Regions from separate parts of the Schaalia sp. lx-100 genome, predicted to be linked through region 1. Evidence: riboswitches for the same ligand, from Rfam matches in the RefSeq annotation. Region 1 holds a riboswitch; the other holds the start of a gene.
The links. A riboswitch is a leader RNA that binds a small molecule or an ion and turns the genes downstream of it on or off. The one in region 1 is predicted to bind ZMP and ZTP.

Region 1 (7,544 bases):
TGTCACCGATGCTTGCGTGACAATATCATCGCTACCGGCTAGTTTCCATCCATTAAAAGCCCATGTACCATCCACACCATTGTGTTCAGGACTGGTTGAGGTCACAAGCGCAGCTTGTACAGTATCTCCGTTCCTGTACTCTTGCGTTACAACGGGCACAGTCACATCCTGCGGCACATCACCCTCGAAACGATAGGTCACGTGATATGTGGTCGGCGCACTGTAGATCGAGGTTGTGAACTCGTTCGTTTGCGCCTTATACGCGAGGTAGATAGCAGACTTCAACTGTTCAACATAAGTGTCTTTTGCACGTACACCTGTGCGAGTGTTTGCAAGGTCTTGATCCACAGCCGTTTTCATCAACTCGCGTAGCTTGGCTGCATTTTCAATCGTGATGGTCTGTCCACCGTAGGTGATCTTCACTGGTGAAAGCTGATCGAGCTTAGCTTCACGCTGAGCAAACATTGCTTTACGGAATTCAGCATCTGAGCTGTAGGGACTGATTTTCTTGAGCACTTCACTATCAGCAAAGAGAGCACCTTCTGGTGTACCTGCTGGTTTGTATTGGTCAGACAGGTAAGGAACCCAACCGTTGCTAAACCCGTACTCACCAAGGAGTTCCCAAGCGATACGTCGTATATGGACATCACCCGTCGCGCCTTCAGGTGATTGAGGCGCACCAAAGAGTGGGCTGAATAAGGGGACCGTCGGATAGCTGTTATAGGGAACCGTGCCTACATGCCTTAAACCGACAGCTTCATAACGAGAAACAACAGCATTCGCATCAACGAGGTCATTAATAGATGTCCAGTTCACGGCATCTTCCTCACGTGAAACTGTGAAATTTTCATCATACTTGCCCGTATAGGGTCTGTTACTTGGGGTGAGAGTAACAATGTTGAACCATTTCTGTTTCGTTACTGCATCACGCGCAAGTATTTCTTGAGCTTCGATCAGGTCAAGAGTGTTGGTCACATCCAGTAGGTTCTTCATGTAGTTTTTCACGGAACTCTCATCAGTAAATGAGGTGACCGTTGAATTTGCATATCCACTGGCCGGCCAGTTCATGATCTGGTTCAACTGATAGATCGGGTCGTTATTTTCCAAAGTTTCATACAAGCCACGTGGTAACAGCTCTGTTGACGTACCTGAACGGTGCCTATTGCCTTTGAGATACGCATGAGGAGGGTTTTGTGCAAGCTGATGAGTCAGCTCGTGACTGTAGGCTGAGCTGCCAGTATCATTCAAAAGTCGTGCTGTCCAGAACGTAATGTCATTACCTGATGCTTCAGCACCAACATGCTTATGAGCTGACCACAGCTTCATTGGACCAAAGAAAGCCTTGACCGCTTCAGCCGCGTTTGCTCCCCCTTGGGGTGACCATGCGGCTTCACCACTCCCACGGCCAGCCACAAAGTAACCTTCTGTGACGATACGGTCAGTTTTCAAATTTCCTGCAAATTCAGGCACCATACGCGCCCAAAAATCAACATAGGCAGCTTGGTCTTGACCGCGCTGGGCAACACGTTCTTTGAATGTTGCCATATCGGAGGTATTGGTCTTATCCGCAACATACCCTTCACGCATACCCCAACTCACCGAGGACACATTCGAGAGCACGTACATGTCACTATTGGTTCGCGTGACCAGCGGCAAAAAATAAGACAGGAGTTTTCGTGACGACACCATTTTTGAATACAAGCGATAGATACCATCAGCAATGCTGGGGCTTGCATTTTCTGCGACAGTATTTCCATGCGCAGTGAGCTGACCCGCATACCAGTCATCAACCTGGTCAGCAGGAACAACGCTCTTAATGAAACCGTCAAGTGTTCGCTCGTTACTCACTGTGCCAGCAAGTATGCGGGTAAATGTGTCAATATTCTTAGACATCGCATATTGATCGCCGGTTTGCGACCCTAAAGCGATGGCAACATCAAGGGGATTGAAGGCTTTACCAAATGAACCTGAAGTGCGTAGGCCCTGAGCAAAATTTACCTGCCCATAATCAAAGTCATACAGGCGCTGCTCATATGCTAAGCCAAGCAACAATTCAGCAGGTTTAGCCTGAATTGTTCTGGTGTAGTAGTCAGCGTCACGCCCACTATTTTGCGAGTCCGAGGAAATCACCTGGGCAAGATACGTCTCAAGGTTTGCTTGCACATCAGCAAACGCTTGGGCATATCCAGAACCCGCCACGTATTCCTTATGAAGTTCCTGCTTTGCCTCATCCTCTGTGACCTCCACAAAGTTACGGCCAGTTGCTTTAGCAATCGCAATGCGCTTATGTGTCACATCGGCATACGAGAATCGTGAGGGCGCGATTTTTCCTGCCACTTGAGGCGAATCATAGGTTAAGGCGCTCAAAGTTGAACGCACATTGGCAATCACCTCAGCCACCTGTGTCTGATCCAATCCACTGGCCGCATAGGCTGGTGCAAGTAGGCCCGACATACACAGGCACAGGACAGAAAACAGCACAACCACTACGCGTCGCATAAAATCTCTCAAACTTCAGTGTCAAATAAATATCAATACCATTGTAGTAAAAGCGCATACTAGTTGACCAAATGGTCCATACAACAACGTAGTCGCTCTGTCCTATATTTTCTCAGCCAGCAAAGGGCATACGCATGCTATACCAGCTGTCATTCAGTACATCATAAGTGCAATCTGCACATATTTTGGGGGCACAGTGCAATCTACACCATGCCCCCAAAGAAAACAGATACGCTCAGCGCATTGCTACCTGACGTTCAGCAGCTTCAACCACGTTCATCAGCAAAAGCGCACGAGTCATCGGTCCCACTCCACCAGGATTTGGTGAAAGCCACGAAGCAACTTCATCTACCCCATCAGCAACATCACCATGCAAACGCGATTTCCCTGTGGCCTCGTCATACACGCGTGAAACGCCGACATCTAAAACTACCGCACCCGGTTTCACCATATCCGGTTTCACTAGTCCTGCAAAACCCGCAGCAGCAACAACCACATCCGCCTGACGCACATGGCCCGCAAGATCACGTGTCCCCGTATGGCACAACGTCACCGTCGCATTCACTGCGCGACGTGTCAGCAGCAGGCCAATAGAACGCCCCACCGTCACGCCACGCCCAATGACACAGACATTTTTACCGTCCAAAGTAATCCCGTGGCGTTCCATCAACTCAATGACAGCACGTGGAGTACAGGGCAACGGAGAATCAATCGGTTCATTTGCGCGCAACACCAAACGGCCAAGATTCATCGGATGTAAGCCATCCGCGTCCTTTGCTGGATCAATACGTTCCAGCACAGCATTCGTATCAATACCCCTAGGCAAAGGTAATTGAACAATGTATCCCGTGCATGAGGGATCCTCATTCAATTGATCTATTGCCGCCTCAATATCACCTTGCGATGCATCGGCTGGTAAATCCACGCGTATTGATTCAATACCCACTTCAGAACAGTCACGATGTTTCCCCGCAACATATGCAACCGAACCTGGATCTTCACCTACCAAAATAGTGCCAAGACCAGGAGCAACACCGCGTTCATGCAGGAGGCCTACGCGCTGACTAAGCTCATTTTTTATTGCTGAGGCCACCTTTACTCCGTCAAGGAGACGTGCTGGACCTACCCAAGGCGCCCTCATTGATTAAGACCCGCATACAAGGGGTGTTTATCAGTCAAACGCCCCACACGTGCACGCAAAGCATCAACATCGACAGATACCCCTGATGCCCCTTGTACCAGCGCAGTCGCAATGATGTCAGCAACCTCTGCGAAGTCTTGCGCATCAAATCCGCGAGTCGCCAATGCGGGAGTACCAATACGCAAACCAGATGTGGTCATCGCAGGACGAGGATCGAAAGGAACCGCATTACGATTCACTGTGATACCAACCGCATGTAAGAGGTCCTCTGCTGCTTTCCCGTCCAACTGAGAGCGAACAAGATCCACCAAAACCAAGTGCACGTCTGTACCACCGGTTACAAGGCGTATCCCCGCCGCTTGAGCATCCGGTTCATTCAGACGCTGCGCGATGATCTGCGCACCTTCCAAAGTACGACGCTGACGATCACGGAATTCTTCGGTCTGAGCGATCTTCATTGCGATAGCTTTCGCTGCAATCGCATGCATTAATGGACCGCCTTGCTGGCCTGGGAATACGGCGGAATTTAGTTTCTTGCCCCATTGTTCCCCGCGTGAGGAAAGGATCATACCTGAACGTGGACCAGCCAGTGTCTTATGAACAGTTGTCGTGGTGATATCTGCAAAAGGCACCGGATTTGGATGCAAACCTGCAGCAACAAGACCAGCAAAATGAGCCATATCCACCCATAAAGCAGCCCCTACCTCATCAGCAATATCACGGAATGCTTGGAAATCTAAATGACGAGGATACGCAGACCATCCAGCAATAATGACTCGCGGGCGTTCACGTACAGCTACTTCACGTACTGCTTCAGGTTCAATACGCATGGTTTCACGGTCAACTTCATAGGCGAGCGCATTGTAGTTTTTCCCTGAGAAATTAATTCTCATCCCGTGCGTCAAATGACCGCCGTGAGCTAAAGACAAACCAAGGATTGTATCGCCAACATTTGCCATTGCCATCAGAGCAGCAGCATTTGCTTGAGCACCCGCATGAGGCTGCACATTCACGTAATCTGCACCAAAGACTTGTTTTGCTCGTTCGATTGCGAGATTTTCTGCTATGTCAACAAATTCACATCCGCCATAGTAACGACGACCTGGGTAGCCTTCCGCATATTTATTGGTGAGGACTGAGCCTTGCGCTTCTAAAACAGCGCGTGGAACAAAGTTTTCTGAGGCAATCATTTCTAATGTCGAGCGTTGCCGTTGAAGTTCCTGGTCCAGGACCGCACGAATTTCGGGGTCAAGTTCAGCCAAAGTAAGGTCGTTCAGACGATCCATGTGATCTCCTATGCGTTGTCAGTGCTGTCTTTCACTAGCGGTAGTACATGTACTTACTACCACGGAGTCAGGCCCAGGCGGGCGGCCACGACCTCCATAATCGCTCCCCGGTGGTCCCCCACCTGTGCGCCAGTCACGACTTGTTCAGCTTAGCGCAGATAGCACTACCATGTGGTTTCTCTCCAGAAAATCCGGACACTCCTAGCAGGAAATCCACCACATTCACACAGGGAACAATGGCCCTCTGAAAGCAAGTGAAACGGAGTGGGCTACGCGCATATAAGCGCACAATACGTGACTTGACCTGCTTACGAAGGGCGAATGAATTGTCGAGTTAGCGTGAAAAAACTACCGTACGCGCCCCATCCAGCAGCACGCGGTGTTCACTATGCCAACGCACAGCTTGAGCCAGTACACGACGTTCCACGTCCTGCCCTAAAGCCACCATGTCGTAAGTAGAATCAGCGTGAGATACTCGGGTCACATCCTGTTCAATGATTGGCCCTTCGTCAAGATCCGGCGTTACGTAATGGGCGGTTGCACCAATCAGTTTCACACCGCGATCATGAGCCTGCGCATATGGCCGAGCACCTTTGAAACTTGGCAGGAAAGAATGATGAATATTAATGATCCGGCCTGCCATTACTTCGCATACGCGTTCGGAAATAATCTGCATATATCGCGCCAAAACAACAAGCTCAACCTTTTCAGCATCAACAAGGTCAAGGAGTCGTTGTTCAGCTTGCGCTTTGCTTTCCGGCGTGACGGGGACCAGAAGGAAAGGAATCCCGTAAAATTGAGCGACAGGCGCTAAATCCGGGTGATTACCCACAACTGCCACTACATCAATCGGTAGCCCTTGAGTGCGTTGACGGTACAGTAAATCTTGCAGGCAATGTCCCTCACGCGACACCATAATGACCGTACGTAAAGGGCGTCCCAGTTCATCTACATTCCACTGGGCACCAAAACGCTCTGCTACTTCAGTTAGTCCAGTTTCCACAGGTTCACGACCGACAGGGGAATCAACCTCCACGCGCATAAAAAACAGGCCTGAATCAGGGTCACCAAATTGCTGGGACTGGATAATATTGCATCCATTCCCGGTCATCACACCTGTCACTGCATGGACAATACCTGGCTGGTCAGGGCACGAAAGAGTGACAACCAGTTTAATACGCTGCGAAGTTGTGTCAGTCATGCACATTAGGGTAACGCTTCCACTACTTTCACGTCATACAGGCCCATAAACATGAGCATCATTGCTGGGCAGGTATTTTGAGCTGAGGATTCCAGCATTGATTTCAATACCCCTCACGGGTATGTTTAAGGAATGGCTTCTACAGATTCTGAAAACCTGCCACAGGATTTAACACACCCTCAGAACCCCTGTATTCCTTCCACAGACGCAACGCATACACACGCTCCCTTATTTCCTTCACGCCGAGAACTCCATCAGCGCACGACTTCTTCTCCGCGCCCACACACATCAGCCCACGCTCACCAGCATTCACATAACCATGAACACAATCATGTGCAGGGCGTATCCTCCACAATTCGTCTCAGCCTTGCCCTCGGTATCACTTTAAGTGTTTTCCTGGCTGAGATCATTGCCTCATCCCTGTCAGGTTCTTTATCTTTAGCAGCAGATGCCGCGCATATGGCTGTGGATTCCTCAGGGCTCCTTATTGCTCTTATCGCAACTTTTTTAGCTCAAAAACCCCGTTCAGACCGTCACACATGGGGGTGGGCGCGATCTGAAATCCTAGCGACGGCACTGCAAGCGGGTATGCTTTTCGCTGTTTGTGTAGGTGTTGCGTGGGAAGCGATTCCGCGTTTACTATCCCCCACGCCCGTTAATGGCCTTGTAATGTCAGTCCTTGGCATTACTGGTCTGATAGCGAATATTATTGCGTTGATTATTTTAACAGGGGGCCGACACGATTCACTCAATATGAGGGGCGCTTTCCTTGAAGTCCTCAATGACGCGCTCGGGTCTTTCGCTGTTATTGTGGCCGCTGTTTTGAGCATTTATGTGGGATGGTGGGCAGCTGATGCTGTAGCTTCCCTCGTTATTGCAGCTTTAATGGGTCCTCGCGCCTTATCGCTCTTGCGTCGCTGCGTCACTATTTTATTGGAGCACACGCCGCAAGAATTAAATCTGGGTGAACTACGTCAGCATTTTCTTTCAATTGAGGGAGTACAAGCTATCCATGACATGCATGTGTCAGTGATTGCGACAGGAATCGTAGCTTTGACCGCTCATGTCAGTGTTGATGAAAAACTCAGTGCCGCTGAGCGTGACACTATCCTCCATACTTTGCAAGAGTGTACTTTCAGTCATTTCCCACTGACGATCACGCATTCTACTATTCAAATTGAAGGCCTCACACATGCTGAGCATGAAAAACCTCTGCATGCATAGTCTGTGCGCATAAATGAAGCTAGACATAGTGTGGTGGGCCATACGATGCGTACAGCATCGTATGGCCCACAGAAAGTATGCAGCGACGAAAACGTTACTTAATGAAACCCAAAGCCTTCACAGCGTCGTATTCTTCCTGCAGAGCAGCAATATTGTGGTCAATGCCTGCGCGTGAAGCCTCAGAAATTTCCAG
Region 2 (7,544 bases), on a different contig from region 1:
TGTTGCAACCACACCAGAAGAAGCCTATGACGCAGCACAGACTTTACTGACGCACACAGACCTTGTGGTCGTCAAAGCGCAAGTGAAAACTGGTGGACGCGGCAAAGCTGGCGGTGTGAAACTTGCGCGCACCGCACACGAAGCGAAAGAAAAAGCTGAAGCGATCCTCGGTATGGACATTAAAGGCCACACCGTACATACAGTCCTTATAGCCTGCGGCGCTGATATCGCTGAAGAATACTATTTCTCCATTCTCCTTGACCGGGCAGGACGTCAACACCTTGCGATGTGTTCACGTGAAGGCGGCATGGACATTGAAACCTTAGCGGCCGAGCGTCCACACGCTCTGATCCGTCAAGGACTCGATCCGCTCTTAGGCATTACCCATGACGTTGCACTGAAAATTCTCTCAGACGCTGGTTTCGCTGACGAAACCGCGGGAAAAGTTGCCCCTGTCCTCGTAAAACTGTGGGAAACCTACCGAGATGAAGATGCCACACTCGTTGAAGTAAACCCCCTGGTTCTGAGCGCTCAAGGAAATATCCTCGCCATTGACGGAAAAGTAACCCTTGACGATAACGCTGCTTTCCGTCATCTGGACCACGCTCAGCTTGTTGATACGCGCACTGAAGACCCCCGTGAAGCACAAGCAAAAGAAGCCGGCCTGAACTACGTGCGCCTCGAAGGACAAGTCGGCATTATCGGAAATGGTGCAGGCCTGGTCATGTCAACACTAGATGTCGTCGCAATGGCCGGAAAAGACCTCGGTATGCGGCCAGCAAACTTCTTAGATATCGGCGGTGGCGCTTCAGCCCAAGTCATGGCCCAAGGTTTAGATGTCATCCTTGGTGACGATCAAGTTCGCGCAGTTTTTGTCAACGTTTTCGGTGGAATCACCGCATGCGATCAAGTAGCTCAAGGCATTATTGGCGCACTTGACACCCTAGGAAACGCGGCCACAAAACCCATCGTTGTGCGTTTGGACGGGAACCGTGTCCTCGAAGGACGCGCAATCCTCGAAGCCGCCCATCATCCCCTCGTCCACATGGCTGACACCATGGACGGCGCTGCTCGCCTTGCCGCCGAACTCGCCGCATCCCAGAACTAAAAGCTGAAAGGAACACCGATGTCGATTTTCCTCCACGCTGACTCCCGCGTAATCGTCCAAGGAATGACGGGATCAGAAGGTATGAAACATACCGCTCGTATGCTCAATGCAGGTACCCACATAGTGGCAGGTGTGAACCCACGTAAAGCAGGAACAACAGTTACTTTCACAGTTGAAGGTTACGGCCCATGCGCTGACCAAGTACACGACGGCCCGCACGAAGTACCCGTGTACGGGACAGTTGCAGAAGCCATGGCAGCCACAGGAGCGGATGTATCTGTCATATTCGTTCCACCTGCCTACGCCAAAGACGCTGCATATGAAGCAATTGATGCAGGAATTGGCACTCTGGTCATGATTACAGAAGGCATTCCCGTTGCTGATTCCACAGCATGTGTGAACCACGCACTGAACAAAGGTGTACGTCTGATTGGTCCAAACTGCCCAGGAATTATCAGCCCCGGACAATCCAACGTCGGTATCACCCCGGCCGATATCACCGGACCAGGGCGCATTGGACTCGTATCCAAATCCGGCACACTAACCTATCAAATGATGTTTGAGCTGCGAGACATCGGCTTTACCACATGCCTAGGAATCGGCGGTGATCCGGTAATTGGAACAACACATATTGATGCGCTCGCTGCTTTTGAAGCTGACCCTGACACAGATATAGTGGTCATGATCGGTGAAATCGGAGGCGACGCAGAAGAACGCGCTGCCGCATGGATCAGCGAAAACATGACAAAACCTGTGGTCGCATATGTCGCTGGCTTTACTGCACCTGAAGGTAAAACAATGGGACATGCAGGAGCCATCGTGTCAGGTTCTTCCGGAACAGCAGCAGCCAAAGCCCAAGCTCTTGAAGCTGTCGGTGTACGAGTCGGGAGGACCCCATCACAAACAGCTCTTCTCGCTCGTGAAGCATTACAAGCCCTCAGCTAAATATTTCGAGCTTCCTCACAGAAGTAATCAGCCATCTATCGGCGCTTCCGGTAGGTGGCTGACCCACGTCCAAGGCAGTATTGACCTGATGAGCGAAACAAAAACTATTGAAGCCCAAGCGCGCCCAGTCATTCACATCCGTCTGCCCGACGGCTGGGCGCGAGCAATGCTTTCAGGTGTGCAAGCAGCACTTGTCAGCTGGGGGCTTGTCATAGTGATGGTGATGGCAACCTACTGGAGTATCGCTGCGAATCCGTGGCTGAAATCTGCAACCTGGTCGGATGCTTTCGCTACAGGAGGCGACCTATGGGGGCTCGTCCTGGGCGGGACGCTGAACATGAGTGGCACCCACATTCGTGTGATCCCCACACTGATCTGCCTTATCGTGCTGCTATTCCTCAGAGCTTTTCTGATATCAAGCCGCCGTTTTCCTGCAATTTCACAATGGTGGGCTGTGATTGGTTTTGCTCTCACATCATGTGCGCTCGCTGCGGGAACCTCAGATCACCTGCAATGGCATACGACTATTGTGGGCAGCCTCATCCTCCCCATAATCGCTGTAATATGGTCTCTCCTGAGTTCGAGTGTCAATAAACACGTGCAGATACGGATTCCCGATTGGGTAAAACACGGGTTGCGTTTGGGTGTTCTTGCAGCTCTTGGGGCAGCGGGCGTAGGCTTTATGTCGCTCATTTGTGCAGTATGGGCGGCATGGGATCGGATCGTTCACATACACGAGCTTTTCTTTATTTCTTCAACTTATGACACAGTGATGACGGTCATGGCTCAGCTCATGTTCATGCCGACAGCTATCGTCTGGGCTGTGTCATGGCTGACCGGTGCAGGTTTTTATGTGGGGGCAGACGCCCTTCATTCTCCAACATCAACACCGGTAGCTCCAATACCGGTTGTCCCTCTTTTAGGTGCGCTTCCTGCGCAAACAACGGGCGCGTGGGTCATTGTTTTCCTTATTGCCGCCGGATGCGCATACGGAATCTATGTGCGTATGCGTGCGTGTGAACCTTCTATACGGGCACAGGCCGGAAGCCTCCTCACGATGAGTGTGACCCTGTGGCTTCTCAGTGTGGGTGTTGCCGGAGCTTCTCGTATGCATATTGGGTCTGAACGCATGAGTATCCTCGGGCCGGACATATGGCGCGCACCCAGCTTATTGGTCCTCGCAATGTGCGGGGCGATCACTGTGTGCGTTCTGATCGCTCACCCTGCCACTGTGGGATGGGCACGTACACAGTGCCAGCGCATGCGAGCAGAATACCGGGACGCTCGGGATACCTCTGTTCTTGCGGAAGCCGCTTTAGTAGACCCACTAGATTCTGCTGAGGTGAACCCTGAGGAGCCTAGCGCAGACTTTACGGAAAATACGCATGAATCAGCGAAAGAAAATTCAGAGGACGAAAAGGACAGCACAGAGCAAGAAAAACACAGCAAACCTGCCCTTACTGAAGCCTCACATATGCAAAAACAACAGGGAAAGCCAGCAGGTGTCACTGAAAATAGTGAAGTATCTGAGCCGGGCCCACAGGAAGTATCTCAATCGCGTCCCGGTGATGATCCTCGTGTGGAAAATAGCTCATCCACTGAAATAAAAACTGAAGACTCCTAACCTGCCCGCAGCATCACCTCTTTTATGCGAAAAAACTGAAAATAAGGATGTCGCCTCCACGTATAACTGGCAGACAACAGGCAGAGCGACCAGAAAACTGCGATATCACCCCTAGGAGCATAAAGGGTACTAGACTGCTAAATGCAAGAGGCTGCAACTGGCGAGGGTGGTTCACCACCGGGGAGTAGTCGCACTGCCCTTCGAGGCGTCGCCCGCCTGGGCGCCTGGGCTAGATAAACCATGGAGGATATCGTGTCCGTTCGTCTCGATCATCTGGAATCAATCGACTTTCGCCCTATCACTCGCGTACTGATCTCTGTCTACGACAAAACAGGGCTGGAAAGCCTTGCTGCACACCTGCATGAAGCTGGCGTAGAAATCGTATCGACTGGCTCTACCGCTGCTCGGATAGCGGATGCGGGAATTCCAGTAACCCCTGTGGATAACGTGACGGGCTTTCCGGAAATATTAGAAGGGCGAGTGAAAACCCTCCACCCGAAAATACATGCAGGCATCCTTGCTGACCAGCGTAAAGCCGATCATCGCCAACAACTTGATGAGCTACATATCGCACCATTTGATGCGGTAGTCTGCAACTTGTATCCCTTCTCAGATACTGTGAGCAGCGGGGCTTTACCTGATGAATGTGTCGAACAAATTGATATCGGTGGCCCCTCAATGGTGCGTGCCGCAGCAAAAAACTACCCGTCAGTTGCAGTAGTAACCTCACCCGCCCAATACGATGCTCTTGTACGAGCTGCACAAAGCAATGGATTCACTTTGCTCCAACGCCGCGCAATGGCAGCAGCAGCTTTCAAACACACCGCACTGTACGACACGGCTGTTGCCCAATGGTTTAGTGAACAAGTGAATGAAAACGGTGATACTGCTGAATTCCCAAGGCAGCTCTCAGATACTTTCACCCTCATTCAAACCTTACGTTATGGTGAAAATCCACATCAAAAAGCAGCTGTTTACAGTGCTCGCTCCGCCGAAGAAGCAGCACAAAAGAACGGAGAGTTTACTGCAGAACAAGCTGAACCCTATGAAGGCATCGCCCATGCGGTGCAACTGAACGGTAAACCGATGTCGTATAACAACTACACAGATGGTGACGCGGCTTTACGCGCAGCATATGACCATGAGGAACCATGCGTTGCCATCATCAAACACGCAAATCCGTGCGGTATCGCTATCGCTGATACTATTGCCGCTGCTCATCGTCAAGCCCACGCATGTGATCCCGTTTCAGCTTTCGGAGGCGTTATCGCAGCAAATCGCATGATTGATGCGGAAACGGCTCGGCAAATCGTTCCGATTTTCACTGAGGTCGTGATTGCTCCGGCTTACGAAGCGCAGGCCTTAGAAATCCTCAAAACTAAAAAGAACCTCCGCGTACTTGCTGTGAAACCTCCAGTGCGTGGCGGATATGAATTTAAGCAAATCAGTGGTGGTTTGCTTGTTCAACGTCAAGACGATGTAACCGAGGCAGGGGATGACCCTGCGCATTGGGAATGTGTGGCAGGCCAACCGGCTGATTCGCAGACTCTGCGTGACCTCGTATTTGCGTGGCGTTGTGTGCGCTCTGTCCGTTCAAACGCTATTTTACTTGCGAAAGATGGTGCCTCTGTTGGCGTAGGTATGGGGCAGGTTAACCGTGTGGACTCATGTAAGCTCGCTGTGGAACGAGCCAATACTTTAAGTTCACGCTCAACCGGGGATGCTGCAGCTCACGGAACCGATCAGGTGGCTAGTGCCGGTGGGGCGCGTGCAGACGACCTCTTGGATCATTCCCCACTGAAACGCAGTGAAGGGGCGGTTGCGGCTTCGGATGCTTTCTTCCCATTCGCTGACGGTTTACAAACCCTGATTGATGCGGGCGTGAAAGCTGTAGTTCAGCCAGGCGGTTCTGTGCGAGATCAGGAATCAATTGACGCGGCTACGCAGGCTGGCATCACCATGTACTTCACAGGGACACGGCATTTCGCGCACTGAAGAATAGGGGCTTGCGGGAACAGCAGGTAAACACTGCGGGCGTGAGGTTACCAGCCTAGGTGTTGGCGCGATATTTCTCTCTTAGCGGCTGTTTGAGGCGATATAGCCTGACGGGCAGGTAGCATGGGGGATGTGACTCAACAAAATACCCTTCGTCCCGTTCTTGTTGTTGACTTTGGTGCTCAGTATGCTCAACTGATTGCACGTCGTGTACGCGAAGCCTCGGTTTATTCAGAAATCGTGCCGCATACGATGCCTGTGCAGGATATGTTAGAAAAAAATCCTGCAGCCATTATTTTGTCCGGTGGGCCGTCATCTGTGTATGAAGACGGCGCGCCCAGTATTGATTCAGCTATTTTTGATGCCGGTGTGCCGGTCCTTGGAATTTGCTACGGTTTTCAAACAATGGCTGCGGCTCTGGGCGGGCGCGTAGGGCGGACAGGTACACGCGAATACGGTCATACGGATGCTCAGATTTCTCGGGATTCGTGTTTATTTTCTGGGACCCCTATGGATCAAGTGGTGTGGATGAGTCACGGAGATGCTGTTCAGGAAGCGCCAGAAGGCTTCCAAATTACGGCTTCGACCTTGCAAACACCTGTGGCGGCTTTTGAAGATCCGCAACGTCGTTTATACGGTTTGCAATGGCACCCAGAAGTAGGACATTCAGCTTTCGGGCAAGACGCGCTGAAGAATTTCCTATATGAGGGTGCTGGACTTGAACCTTCGTGGACTGCAGGTTCAATTATTGATGAGCAAGTTGCTGCGATTCGTCAGCAAGTGGGTGACGCGCAGGTTATTTGTGCTTTATCAGGCGGTGTGGATTCGTCGGTTGCGGCCGCTTTAGTTCACCGAGCAGTAGGGGACCAGCTGACGTGTTTCTTTATTGACCACGGTTTGCTGCGTCACGGAGAACGTGAGCAAGTTGAAGGCGATTATGCGCGTGGCATGGGCATTAAAGTCGTGACATGTGATGAATCTGCCCGCTTCCTTGATGCCTTGGCGGGAGTGAGCGACCCCGAAACGAAACGGAAGATTATTGGCCGTGAATTTATCCGGAGTTTTGAGGCTGCCCAGAAGCGTGTGATTGAAGAAATCGGCGCTGAGGGTGGTGAAGTGAAGTTCTTAGTTCAAGGCACCCTGTATCCTGACGTGGTTGAGTCTGGAGGTGGTGAAGGAGCTGCCAATATTAAGAGCCATCACAATGTGGGTGGCTTACCTGACGATATGACTTTTGAACTGGTTGAGCCTTTGCGTACTTTATTTAAGGACGAGGTGCGTGCTGTAGGTCGTGAACTGGGATTGCCAGAGTATTTAGTTGCTCGTCAGCCTTTCCCTGGACCAGGTTTAGGGATCCGTATTGTCGGTGAAGTGACACGTGAGCGTTTAGATATTTTGCGTGCAGCTGATGCGATTGTGCGTGAAGAATTAACGGCTGCTGGTTTGGATGAGCAGATTTGGCAGTGCCCTGTGGTTTTATTGGCTGATGTGCGCTCAGTAGGTGTGCAAGGGGACGGGCGTACCTATGGTCATCCAATTGTGTTGCGTCCAGTGTCCTCGGAGGACGCAATGACAGCGGATTGGACGCGACTGCCATATGACGTGCTTGCTCGTATTTCGACGCGTATCACAAATTCTGTTGCTGACGTGAATCGCGTAGTACTTGATGTGACGTCGAAACCTCCTGCAACAATCGAATGGGAGTGATCCAGCGTAGCCTGTTACCTACATGCTGACGCTACTATGTGAGCGGCCCTGTGGACTTGTTCTGCGGGGCCGTTAAGCGTTTGAGGATGTGGTGGGTGCAGATGCTTGGTTGCGAGGTTACGCTTCAGGGGAGCGCGTCTGGGTAGGGCTTTTGTCAGTGGGTAT

Region 2: it holds a riboswitch for ZMP and ZTP, as region 1 does, so the genes downstream of both, purH (bifunctional phosphoribosylaminoimidazolecarboxamide formyltransferase/IMP cyclohydrolase) here and glyA (serine hydroxymethyltransferase) in region 1, are expected to answer to the same signal.

Annotation. Positions count from the first base shown of each region.
Region 1 is NZ_JAJNRP010000001.1:203,648-211,191, forward strand. It holds gene LRP54_RS00800 (SHIRT domain-containing protein) at 1-2,499, opposite strand, end outside; gene LRP54_RS00805 (bifunctional methylenetetrahydrofolate dehydrogenase/methenyltetrahydrofolate cyclohydrolase) at 2,735-3,640, opposite strand; gene glyA (serine hydroxymethyltransferase) at 3,637-4,926, opposite strand; ZMP/ZTP riboswitch at 4,991-5,073, opposite strand; gene purU (formyltetrahydrofolate deformylase) at 5,261-6,127, opposite strand; gene LRP54_RS00820 (cation diffusion facilitator family transporter) at 6,260-7,351, shown strand; gene LRP54_RS00825 (malate dehydrogenase) at 7,446-7,544, opposite strand, start outside.
Region 2 is NZ_JAJNRP010000003.1:55,578-63,121, forward strand. It holds gene sucC (ADP-forming succinate--CoA ligase subunit beta) at 1-1,108, shown strand, start outside; gene sucD (succinate--CoA ligase subunit alpha) at 1,127-2,053, shown strand; gene LRP54_RS03070 (cell division protein PerM) at 2,142-3,677, shown strand; ZMP/ZTP riboswitch at 3,821-3,906, shown strand; gene purH (bifunctional phosphoribosylaminoimidazolecarboxamide formyltransferase/IMP cyclohydrolase) at 3,930-5,672, shown strand; gene guaA (glutamine-hydrolyzing GMP synthase) at 5,805-7,379, shown strand; gene LRP54_RS03085 (GNAT family N-acetyltransferase) at 7,497-7,544, opposite strand, start outside.